One region of the Cytobacillus sp. Bac17 genome, then DNA from elsewhere that is predicted to be linked to it. Evidence: riboswitches for the same ligand, from Rfam matches in the RefSeq annotation. Region 1 holds a riboswitch; each other region holds the start of a gene.
The links. A riboswitch is a leader RNA that binds a small molecule or an ion and turns the genes downstream of it on or off. The one in region 1 is predicted to bind cyclic di-GMP.
Positions count from the first base shown of each region.

Region 2: it holds a riboswitch for cyclic di-GMP, as region 1 does, so the genes downstream of both, NR125_RS17295 (hypothetical protein) here and NR125_RS23270 (response regulator) in region 1, are expected to answer to the same signal.
Region 3: it holds a riboswitch for cyclic di-GMP, as region 1 does, so the genes downstream of both, NR125_RS14465 (EAL domain-containing protein) here and NR125_RS23270 (response regulator) in region 1, are expected to answer to the same signal.
Region 4: it holds a riboswitch for cyclic di-GMP, as region 1 does, so the genes downstream of both, NR125_RS11515 (anti-repressor SinI family protein) here and NR125_RS23270 (response regulator) in region 1, are expected to answer to the same signal.

Region 1 covers NZ_JALJRC010000028.1:69-3,185, reverse strand. The annotation lists gene NR125_RS23280 (hypothetical protein) at 1-330, shown strand, start outside; gene NR125_RS23275 (hypothetical protein) at 359-529, shown strand; gene NR125_RS23270 (response regulator) at 836-1,195, opposite strand; cyclic di-GMP riboswitch class I at 1,266-1,347, opposite strand; gene NR125_RS23265 (hypothetical protein) at 1,444-1,680, shown strand; partial or broken gene NR125_RS23260 (phospholipase D-like domain-containing protein) at 1,784-3,117, shown strand, end outside.
Region 2 covers NZ_JALJRC010000015.1:49,059-52,175, reverse strand. The annotation lists gene hutG (formimidoylglutamase) at 1-80, shown strand, start outside; gene gltS (sodium/glutamate symporter) at 96-1,304, shown strand; cyclic di-GMP riboswitch class I at 1,643-1,726, shown strand; gene NR125_RS17295 (hypothetical protein) at 1,879-2,109, shown strand; gene tagU (polyisoprenyl-teichoic acid--peptidoglycan teichoic acid transferase TagU) at 2,229-3,117, opposite strand, start outside.
Region 3 covers NZ_JALJRC010000011.1:28,710-31,826, reverse strand. The annotation lists partial or broken gene NR125_RS14475 (ATP-dependent helicase ComFA) at 1-420, shown strand, start outside; partial or broken gene NR125_RS29925 (ComF family protein) at 416-559, shown strand; gene NR125_RS29610 (ComF family protein) at 782-1,114, shown strand; cyclic di-GMP riboswitch class I at 1,188-1,274, shown strand; gene NR125_RS14465 (EAL domain-containing protein) at 1,325-3,117, shown strand, end outside.
Region 4 covers NZ_JALJRC010000007.1:115,831-118,947, forward strand. The annotation lists gene NR125_RS11500 (LPXTG cell wall anchor domain-containing protein) at 1-741, shown strand, start outside; gene NR125_RS11505 (DUF5658 family protein) at 826-1,131, shown strand; gene NR125_RS11510 (hypothetical protein) at 1,183-1,440, shown strand; cyclic di-GMP riboswitch class I at 1,587-1,675, shown strand; gene NR125_RS11515 (anti-repressor SinI family protein) at 1,706-1,852, shown strand; gene NR125_RS11520 (helix-turn-helix domain-containing protein) at 1,956-2,279, opposite strand; gene mnmH (tRNA 2-selenouridine(34) synthase MnmH) at 2,460-3,117, opposite strand, start outside.

The DNA of each region.
Region 1 (3,117 bases):
TTTGCTGAATATAAAGAACGTCAGCCAAATGGAGCCATTAAAGCCTTCGGTTACTGTGAAAAATACATCATGGATCATTATGAGGCCTTAGTAGCAAGAGAACAGGCGAAAGAGGCAGCTAAAAACGTTAAGCCTTTTAAAAACACTAATTCTTATAAGACTAAGGGTATGCGAGCCAAGCCAATACGTACGGAAATGCTGCCAGATTGGTTTTCTGATGAGGACCAACAGCATGAAAAGCCTAAACTTTTAAAGAATGAGCAGCAGGAACTTGCTAAGAAGAAAGCAGATTTGCAGGAAAAACTAAAACTATTGAGATCAGGGAGTTGATACTATGGGGATCCTTTATGAATCCGTTATGCAACAGAAAAGGAATATCCTCATCAAGAGATTATCAGAACTGAATATTTTTAAGGCTCAGTCAGGAAAGAGTATTAACGATTGTGATTACGAGGAACTGAAATATGAGCTTGTACTGGCATCCTTTCGGGAGATTGATGCGGAGGCTGCACCAAATAAATGGTTTTGAAGGGAGATATGAAAAATGACTATCACAAATGTTAAGTTAGTTACTCGCTGTCCAAAATGTCTGGCCAAGGGGACTGTGATCGGCCATCGAAATAACCTCTTATTACTTGAGTGCAGGGACTGTAATAAACGTTGGAATACTTACTCCAAGACTTGCAAGAATTGTGGAAAGCCAAATTATTTCTACGTTGAAGGTCCCTGCGTGAAATGCTATTCAGAAAAACACAGCGCCATATGAATTTAAAAGCAGCGAACCTGAGCTAGCTGCTAAGTTTCCTCAAAAAAAAGACCTCTATAAAGAGGTTGTTTAGCTGACAAGCTTATTTAATGCGGGAATTAATTCATTAAAGTATGGTTTTACAATAAAATCTTTAGCACCATAATTTAAAGCTTCCACGATTAATTTAGATTGTCCCATTGCGGAGCATATAACAACTTTTGCACTTGTATCAAGGTTCTTAATCTCTTTTAAAACAGCCATTCCATCTTTACATGACATTGTTAAGTCTAGTAATACGATATCTGGGGAAGATTCCTTGAAAAGTGATATAGCTTCGCAACCATCAGAGGCTTCAGCAATTACATGATAATTGCCTTCAGACAAGGTTCTTTTAAGTACTTGTCTCATAAACATTGAATCGTCAGCAATAAGTACTTTTTTAATCATATCAAACTCCCTTTTAGAAATTAGGCAAATTAAAGAAAGGAGTTATAAGAGATTTACGAGATTGATAAATCTCGGTAACCCGGCTGCCTTAGCTTTGCCTTAGGCCCGTGGCTTTGCGTCTTTTACTTTCGTAAAATTTGCCATTATAGCTATATTAACACAGTGAATATAGTGGAAAACGACAAAATGTGACAAAAAATTGATGATTTCGTGACTTATGGATTATAAATTTCGTTGGTGGTGAGGGAATGAAGCAATTAGACTTATTCTCCTTTGCCCTTGAAGATCAGATAGCTGAACTAAAACAAGGCGAAGAGTTGGAGTTTTACAGAGGGATGGAACGGCTTCTGATCCGTCATCATGAAAAATACAAGGGCGTTTGTCATTATCAGGGACCTGATTTCTCTGGTGTAGCATTTCATCTTGATGAAAGGGAAGGATTAGATTTGTTTTTTGCCAAGATAAATAGGTGGCTGGAAGAGTAAGACAAGGAAGCAAAAGAGTAAACTAGGTATTCTTTCGAATTCTAAAAGTATACTCCCTACATTTTTTGTAAATGTTAAGAGAAAAACAAGGGAGGATTTTTAGTTGGAATGGATTTTTTATCTATACCTGATAAATACGTTTTTTATCTTAATCATAGCAATTCGGGATGTACGTAGGCCTGCCAAGGCTTTGAATTGGATAATAATCGTCCTTCTTTTTCCTATCATTGGTTTCTTGCTTTATCTTAGCATATCAAATCCTAAGTTTATTCATCGGAAAAGATTGACCTCTTCTAAAAGTGAATCTAATAAATTACCTGATACATTTGGTGATTCAGCATCGGTAATCGCCGATGCTTTACGGCACTTCACTGTGAATGGGCTACGAACGGGCCAAGTCCAAGTATTTGACAATGGAATAGCAAAATATGACCAACTCCTTGAATCCCTCCAAAAAGCACAAAAAACGATTGATCTGGAATATTTCATATTTAGGAATGACCAAATTGGTAATCGCATCACAGAACTGCTAATCGAAAAAGCAGTAAATGGAGTGCGGGTTCGTTTTATGAGAGATGGCTTGGGGAGTTATAATTTCCCGCGTAAAAAAATCCGGCAGATGGTTGAAGCAGGGATAGAATGCAGGACAATATTTCCTTTACGATTTCCTTGGATCTTTTCTTATTGGAATTATCGGGATCATTGTAGAATTGTCACAATTGACGAAAAAGTAGCTTTTACTGGATGCATGAACGTAGGATATGAATATACAGGATTGAAGCCTGACGTTGGCTTCTGGCGAGATACCCACTTGCAAATCATAGGAGATGCATTGGTCGATTTACAGACTGTCTTTGATGTTCATTGGAATATGGCAGTGCCGGAAAAAATAAAATCAAAAACTAACCTGAAAACAAAGTCTGATGTAATCAATCCAATCGGCAGAGAAGATCATGTCAGATGGTCAGCCGAAATGGGATCAGAGTTGAGCACCCTAGATTATAATGAGATAGACATATCACCAAAAACAAGGACATTGCAAAAAGCGTATATCCATACGTTGGAAGGAAACCCTGGAATTCCTACCCCATTTATTCGTCAAACTTACTTTATATGTATAACACAGGCGACTAAGACTATTGATATAACAACACCCTATTTTGTACCGGAAACAGATATTATCATGGCATTAAAGACAGCAGTAGCTCGAGGTGTCAGCGTAAGATTGCTGGTTCCTCGCCACAATAATCAAAAAATCGTGGGATTTGCAAGTCGTACTTATTATGGGGAACTTTTAGAAGCTGGTGTACAAATCTACCAGTACGACAAAGGAATGATTCATACCAAGGTGTTGACTATAGATGAGGAGATTGCTGCCGTAGGCTCAGCAAACTATGATATGAGAAGTTTTCGCCTGAATTATGAGGTATGTCAAGT
Region 2 (3,117 bases), on a different contig from region 1:
CTGATTTTGATAATGACAATAAAACAATTGCATTAGCAGCACATTTCATAAAGGAAGGACTTATGAATTTTAATAAATAATCTAGGGGGTACAATATGGACTTGGCATTAAATAATGTTACCACCATCTTTTTGGCGGTTGCTCTACTCATAGGTGGAGGATTCCTGGTTAATAAAGTTTCATTTTTAAAACGATTTTGCATTCCTGCACCAGTGGTTGGCGGCTTGTTATTTGCTATTCTAGTAACAATATTAAAACAGACAGGACTTATAACAATAACATTGGATACTTCACTGCAAGGTTTATTCATGCTGGCATTCTTCACGACGGTCGGGCTGGGAGCGAGCTTTCAATTGGTAAAGCTCGGCGGGAAACTGCTGGTAATATATTGGCTTGCGTGTGGAGTATTGGCATTATGCCAGAGCATTATTGGAATTTCTCTGGCCAGTGTTTTAGGGCTTGACCCTTTATTAGGGGTAATGGTTGGTGCTGTGTCCATGGAAGGGGGGCATGGAGCTGCCACTGCATTTGGCGGAACAATTGAGGAATTAGGAGTAGACTCTGCACTTTCAGTGGGCCTTGCAGCAGCTACATTTGGGTTAATTGCTGGAGGTTTAGTCGGAGGACCTACAGTTAAATATCTTATTACGAAGTACAATTTGAATCCATCTGAAGCTGATGCATCGGTAGAGGTGGCAGCGGCTAATGAAGACGTAAAGGGGAAATCTGCCTTTGAATTCAATTCCCAAAAATTTATGGTCCAGATCTTAATCATAACTTTTTGTATGGCTGCCGGTTCCTATTTAGGTGAGCTATTCTCCAGCGTTACAGGCTTTGTACTCCCCAGCTATGTTGGAGCAATGTTTGTAGCAGTTATAGTCAGAAACATTCTGGATAGCTTTAATAAAAGTATTGTGGATATGAAGAGTATTAGCTTAATTGGTGATGTAACTCTTGGCATTTTCCTTTCCATGGCATTAATGAGTATTAAGCTTTGGGAAGTGGCGGGTTTGGCACTTCCGATGTTAATGATTGTTTTGATTCAAGTTGTATTCATTGTGGCTGCAGGAGTATTTGTTCTATTTAGGTTACTTGGTAAAGATTATGATGCTGCTGTTATGGTGGGAGGCTTCACTGGTCATGGCCTTGGAGCCACTCCCAATGCAATGGCCAATATGGGGGCCATTACTGAACGCTTTGGCCCATCCCCAAAAGCCTTTCTAATTGTGCCAATTGTTGGCGCGTTCCTTATCGATGTATTCGCCATGCCAATCATTATTACAAGCATAAATTTATTAAAATAATAAAGACTGAACCTTTTGGCGGATAAAAAACATAGCGGAATTAACAGGTAATAAGGGTTGGAGGCTCCAGGAAATTATAAGCAGATATAGAATATTATGCTGAAATAGTTATATGTTTTTAAAAGGTACAGACGAATCTCGTTTGTATTCTTTTTTTTTCTGTCTAAAAGCTGCAAATAGAAGAGAAAGAGGAGGACCTGTAAATAAGAAACTAAATAAGGTGTAATTAAATAAGGAGTCTTTCAGAAGTTAATAAGACTTAAGAACTATTATTAATAGAATTTAACAAAAATTATTGAATTTACTAGCATAAAAGTCTTAATATAATAGTAATAAAACTGGATAATCGGCAAACTTATTGAAAAGTAAGGACGCAAAGCCACGAGTCTAAGGTCATAGACTATGATAGTCGGGTTGCAGGTGTAATTGGGAGCTATAATTAGAACTCAAACTCATTGTAACCAGACATCAGGTCTGCCTTTTGGCAGGCCTCTTTGCGGTTTAGAGGTTTGTTAATGTTTAGATAGGGAAACGAATTAATGACTGAAAAATCTAATAATAGGAGGAGAATTTATTGAGTGTACAATTTGGAACGGTGGAATACTTTGAAAAGGAGATTAAAGCTTATCTGACAAATAATCGCTTAAAAGAGCCTAAACTTAAAAATCTGAAAACGATTGCATCTAAACTTGAAAATGAATTGCTATATGACTTCTCTTGTCATGAAAGATTAAGGCAGGAATGCCTGAAGAACCTTTCTGAAGCATACGGCAAGATGACAAGGGGAAACGCAGCCGCTGTGTAATTAAGTTTACTTCTAACGCTCCAGTTTTATCTTCCTGAAAGCTTCTGCAGAACAATCCCTCCCTGCATGTTTTCAATAAAAAAACAGTGCATCTCCATCAGGAATGCACTGTTTATTATTTATTGGGGTAATCCTAAATGATCCTTCAGCTCACCTTGAACCCGCTGCCTTTCTTCATCAGGCACAATCAGATACCAGATGTCTCCGAAATACTGGCCATCGCCTTCTATAGTCAGCTGCTGAATGTTATTTCTTGTGTCTTTATAATTTTTTTGAATGTCCATCATTTCATTAAAGGTAATATCAGTTTTGACGTTCTTGCCCAGCGCTGCAAAAATGTCATCAAAACGAGTCAGGGAGCTAAAGCTCGCCCCTTTGTTAATAACACCCTGGATTACCTGCCGCTGTCTTTGCTGGCGGCCAAAATCACCATTCGGGTCATTCTTTCTCATCCGCACATAAGATAATGCTTCGCTTCCGTTAAGGTGAATGCTTCCCTCGTTAAAATGGAACTTCCCCATGTTAAAGTCTGTTTCGTTTGTTACATCTATCCCATTGACAGCATCCACAATATCCTTGAAGCCGGCCATATTCATTTTAATGTAGTAATCAATAGGGATATCTAAGAAATCTTCTACTGTATCGATGGCCATCTCGACATCGCCAAAAGCATAGGCATGGTTTATTTTATCTTCTGTCCCATGCCCGATAATGTCGGTCCGGGTATCTCTGGGGATGCTCAGCATTTTTACTGATTTCAGGTCAGGATTAACAGTCAGCACAATCATCGTGTCCGATCGGCCTTTGTCTCCCTGGCGCTCGTCCACTCCAAGCATTAGGACCGAAAACGGCTCTCTTTCTTTTAAGGTGATCGTTTCTTCACGCTTCTCGGATTTCTCCCGCTGAATGGGCTCCTGCATCGTATCAACTGCAGAAGTCAGAGAGTTATATACATAAAATGCGTACGCACATGCACTTACTATCATTAAGATAAAAACCAGCGCTAAA
Region 3 (3,117 bases), on a different contig from region 1:
CTCGACAACCAGAAGCAGTGCCTGCTCTTCCTTCCAAAAATCGATAAAATGGAAAAAGTCCTCACCATCCTTCGTAAAACCTATCCTAAAATCCAAGCTGTTCACGCAGAAGACCCCGATCGAAAAGACAAAGTCCAAATGATGCGCAATAAAGAGATCCCAATGCTTTTAACAACGACGATCTTGGAAAGAGGAGTTACCTTCCCTAATATTGATGTGGCAGTACTCGGAGCAGAAGACCGCATTTTTACAGAAAGCGCTCTTGTTCAAATTGCTGGCCGGGTTGGCAGAAGCTCTCAATTTCCAAGCGGTGATATTACCTTTTTCCATTACGGCAAAACCGAAAGCATGATCAAAGCACAGAAACAAATCCTTAAAATGAACACTGAAGCCAAAAAGAAAGGACTGATAAACCATTAACTGCTTAATATGCCATGAAGAAATCCTTTCAGCTGTCAGCTGGACAACGCTTTGGTCGCGGCCAAAAGAGAATCATTTATGCAAGGGCTGCACCGATAAACTCCCATTTATCAATGGAGATACTTGCAGTAAATGCAGCCGGCCCTTCAGTAACTTAGATCTTCAATTTCGAAAAGGGAATCTATGCGCAGATTGTCTAAGGTGGAACGGGGATCCAGAATGGTCAGGGCAGCTTCTGAAAAACAATTCCCTTTTTATATACGATGACTTTCTGAAAGAAACTATAGCCCGCTATAAGTTCCGGGGCGACTATATTTTGTCGAGAGCTTTTTCTCCTATCATTAGGGAAAAGCTGAGTACCGTGGAATTCGACTATCTCGTCCCAATCCCTCTAAGTCCCCAAAGGCTTTATGAACGAGGCTTCAATCAGTCTGCTGCCCTCATACATGAGGCAGGCTTTACCGTGACGGAGCTGCTGCATCGAATTCACTCAGAAAAGCAATCCAAGAAATCGCGATTTGACCGAATCCATTTTCATCAGGTCTTCCAGCCGCTTAATCTCCATATCGAAAATAAGAAGATTATCCTAATTGACGATATCTATACCACCGGCTCAACTCTATATCATGCAGCGAAAGTTCTGAAAGCAGGGGGCGCTGCATCAGTATGCTCGCTTACTTTGGCAAGAGGATAATGGATGGAATAAATTACAAGTTGGTGTTTTTGAACTAGATAGTTATTAGGAAAATAATCCTATGTTAAAATATTCTAATCCAGGGCAAATTTTACGAAAGTAAAAGACGCAAAGCTGCGGGCCTAAAGCAGGTTTCTGCCATGGCAGCCGGGCTGCACAGAAGAATAACTATTTTCGTTTGCCTTTTTTTATTGGAAAGGATGTTTTGAAGTGGACGAAATAAACCCACAGGATGGTGAAAACACCACTAAAGATACTGCTGAATATAACAGTCAGCAATTGGAACTAACTAAAATAAAAAATAACCTGAACCAGGCTCAGAAGATCGCAAATATTGGGAGCCTGGAGTACGATGTTGAAAACGATAGAGGGTTTTGGTCAGATCAGCTGTTCCGGATATTTGGCCTAAAGTCTCAAAAAGGCTTTTTTCCAGACTACAGAATGTATTTGAGCTATCTTCATCCAGACGACCGTCCGGCTTTTGAAGATCAGTTTCAAAAGCTGCTAAAGGAAATGAATAGTGTGGATCTGATATGCAGGATAATCAGGCAGGATGGAGAGGAACGGTATATTCATCAGCGTGCGAATTATTTTGCAGAAGATAGCGGATCACCGAAAATTATTGCAACGATTCAGGATATAACGGAAAAAAGGCGCATGGAAGAAAAGCTCTATGAAAACGAGCGAAAAATAGGACAAATCTATGAGAATCTTGATGTGGGCATTTATTCTGCCGATTTAATAGAAAGAAAGGTATTTCATTTCTCCAGGGGAGTGGAAGGTATTTTCGGGTACACAGCCGACGAGCTAATTGATAATTTCGATTTATGGGACGAAGTGATCCATCCCGATGACCTGCAAAGTCTGGAAGCCAACCGGGTGAATCTTATAGATGGGAAGAGCATTCGCTGCCAATATCGTATTTTCAATAAATCCGGTGAGCTGAGATGGGTGAATGATCATAGTATCCCCTATTTAGATGAAAGAGGCGAACTTATCCGGGTTGATGGCTTTGTCACAGACATAACAGAACAAAAACGGCTTGAAGAGAAAATGAGACATATGGCTTTTTATGATCATTTAACCGATTTGCCGAATCGAAGATACTTCGACCAAAAGCTTCAGAGCTTGGTGAAAGACAATGAGAAACACCGATTTGCCGTCCTGTTTTTTGATTTGGAGCGCTTAAAGCAGATTAATGATACATTTGGGCACTCGGCTGGAGATGAACTTCTTAGACTTGTCGCAAAAAGAATCAGGGAGAAATTAAATGTAACTTTTTTTTCAGCAAGAATTTCCGGTGATCAATTTGCTGTCATTAAGGAACATATCCAGGAAGTGGAGGACCCTGCCCAATTAGGAGATTGCATTTATCAAATATTCTCTGATCCCTTTCATATCGAGAGCTTTGAGCTCAAAATAACCCCTTCCATAGGCATTAGCATATATCCGAATAATGGGGTATCAGCTGAGGAAATGGTTAGAAATACGGAAACGTCACTTTATCATGCGAAACAGAAAGGGAAAAACAGATTTCAGGTTTATCATCCATCCATGGATATTGAATCTTATAAGTTATTTACCCTGGAACAGGATATGAGGAAAGCGCTGGTGAATGATGAGTTCATCCTGGAATATCAGCCAAGAGTCGATACGAAGACCGGCAAAATATTGAGCGCAGAGGCTCTATTGAGATGGAGTCATCCAGAATGGGGCAGAGTTTCGCCGCTTGAGTTTATACCTGTTGCAGAGGAATCCGGTTTCATTATCAATATCGGTGAATATGTGATAAGGAAGGTATGCAGGCAGCTGTTTGACTGGAAAGAAAAAGGCTTAAGTATTGTTCCGATATCTGTTAATATCTCGCCATTAAGCTTTTTGAAAAATAGTCTTGTTTCTATGATAAAGGAAGCATTAGACGAGTATCATCTGGAGGCGGAACTAATAGAAATTGAATTGACGGAATCTTCCCTAATCAATTACTCAGAGAACGTCATTTCAGT
Region 4 (3,117 bases), on a different contig from region 1:
AACCAGGGAAAACAGGATTTCAGATACACAGCGCAAATTGGAAAGAAAAAATCCGTAAAAGGTCTTTTTGAAGAACTTGACCTTCTGGTTAAAAAAGATTCAGATATTCTATTTGATGGAAAGTTAAAGGACTTTGAGGGTTTTACTCCAAGAAAGCTGGCAAAGGGCAGCTCTGAACAGTTATTCTTTCAAGTTTCAATGCCTTATGAACTAGGAAATGCCTTTCAGGAATCTTCTGCTGAGGTAGAGATAATATTTCTTGCTGAGGCATTAACTGATCCAACTGACCCTCCAGGAGATGGAGACCCACCAGATGACGGAGATCCCCCAGATGACGGAGACCCGCCAGATGACGGAGATCCCCCAGGTGACGGAGATCCCCCAGGTGACGGAGACCCGCCAGATGACGGAGATCCCCCAGGTGACGGAGACCCGCCAGATGACGGAGATCCCCCAGGAGATGGAGACCCGCCAGGAGATGGAGATTCCCCAGTTGACGGAGATCCCCCAGGAGATGGAGATTCCCCAGGTGTAGAAGAACCTTCAGATGAAACTGCAGACGAAGGAGCAAAACCTCACAATCCTAAAGACAATATTGTAATAAATCCTGAAATGACCGAAAATCTTTTGCCAAACACTGCTACCAATACCTATAACCTTATGTTAATCGGTGGATTATCATTGGGTGCTGGAAGTGTATTAATACTTGTTTTTTATAGAAGGATAAGAAGTGAACGTTAGACAAGGCCAGGAGAATGACAACTTCTTGGCCTTAATTTTTATTATTACAAATAATACTCACCTTAGCAAAAAAGTGGGGATCACATGAAAAAGATGCTAAACTATCTTGCTTTATTAAATTTACTGGACGGATTTATTACTGCTCTAGGACTCCATTTTAATGTTATAGAAGAAAGCAATCCGCTAATGCGTGATCTTTATGACCTGCATCCTTTTATTTTCCTTTTTCTTAAAATCACTTTTTCAGGATTACTGATCATTTTGTCAATATTTATCTCTGCAGAATCGAGAATAAAGCTTCTGGCAGCAGGAGCTTCAATTGTGTATTCAATCGTATGCTTGCAGCACTCTGTTTGGATTTTCTCCTTAATTGTTAACAGAATTCATTAAAATCTAAATAGGAAATATATTATCAATATAAATCTGTTCAGGCGGTGTCCCATGTACCAAAAAAACTGCAATACATGCCATAAACCATCTTTCAGCAGCAGTGAAACAGAAGAGTGGCTGTGCCCGGTATGCGGAAATGATTTGACGAATGAAATGTTCCTGGACGCAATGACACGGGAACCAGTCCATATTATCTATAGGAAAAAGAAACTTTCACTGACATATTCCCTGCAGCAAGTAAATAAGAATTATAGAAAAAGAATCGGCCATTCTTACTACTCGACAAAGCGGACAATGAATGAATCATAAGGATTATCGGAGTTTATAAAGATAATTGTCGAAGAAAGAATTAATTTAATATTAAAATAATTAACTGAAAATACAAAATCTGACAACGTTAGCAATACGGCCATAGTAGAATACATTTATGGTAAAAATTTCTTTGAGCCGATAGGCGCAGAAAAAGGCAAACTCATTGAAAGATGAGGACGCAAAGTCACGGGTCTAAGGTATTGGATGATACTACGATGGCTGGGTTGCCTGGAATACGATACGTATCCTGGGGGGAAGAATTTTGACGGAGCAAAATGTAAAGGTCGAAGAAATTGATTTGGAGTGGCTGCAGTTAATTATGGAAGCAAAGAACTTAGGCCTGCAAAAGGAAGAAATTAGAGAGTTTTTACATAATAACAGAGCCAAAGAGCTTTTGATCGAAGCTTAATATCCGGTAGGTATTGCTAAGTATTTCTGTTAGAGGTATCTCTATATGGAAATGCTTTTTATTTTGCCAAAAAAATAAGCCTGTACATTCAGGCTCATTGCATCTATGATTTTTGTCCGCTTCTCCACTTATTAAAATCCAAAAACTCCCGAAATTGCTCCTTAGAAACACCAGACTCCATCGCTTCCTTTACAATTTTCATCCATTCTGAATCGAGGTCTTCCTTGTTGATCTGCTCATGGATCAGATGGTCCACGGGAACATTCAGAACACCTGCGATTTTCTCAAGAAATTGAATCGATGGATTAGTTTGCAGGTTGCGCTCAAGCGAGCTTAAATATGATTTTGCCACACCGGCCTGGTCCGCAAGCTCGGATAAGGACATTTTCTTGTCCTGGCGAAGTTTTTTTACACGATCACCGATCATCGTATACCACACACCTTATTTTGTATGTAATAGGATTATATCATATATCTAGTTCCATATTAAGAACGATTTGTTCAATATTATTACCATCATACCACAGTGTCAACCGATTTAAATAGTTAGTTATCTGTGTTTTATAAAAATAAATCTTTTGTCGCTCGCAAAAAGTAATGCTCCGCGTCAGAGGACGGGAGCATTTTGGTTTTCAATAATGTGAATAATTTGTTGTGCAGCTGCTTCCACATCATCCGCATTTACGTGGTGGAATTGGCCTTCATAGTCATGCTGTTTAAAAGCATAGCGCGGATCGTAATAGTGTTCTAATAAAAGCTTGATAAATAGCTCGTAGTTTTCTGCTTCAGCTGATTCATCCAGCTGCTCGCGGATTTCAGTATCTTTCAGACGTTTTTTAATAAACACAAGGCTTTCATCCACTTTCGGCTTGAACCATTCTTCTCTTTGATAAGGTTCCACATAGTCACGGAGGATACGCTGCACACGGGACTCCATGCTTGCAAACATATCAATATGAATACCAGTTTTTTTGGTATCAAGAAGCTCGTCCGGCTGAACAGCCTTTCCTATTCGCTTGCTTTCAGCTTCCATAATAATATAAGGGGAACCTTTAACCTCAGAAAGGGCTTGATACAATAGTGCATCAAATGTTTTCTGGGTACTGCCGTCTCCCATGCCAAAGGATCCGAAGATTGAACCGCGATGTCCTGCCATTTCTTCAAGGTCAATAACAGGATATCCTTTTTCGCTTAATACCTTCAGCACATCCGTTTTCCCGACGCCGGTCATTCCGTGCAGAACAACTGCTTTTTCAGGAATCAAG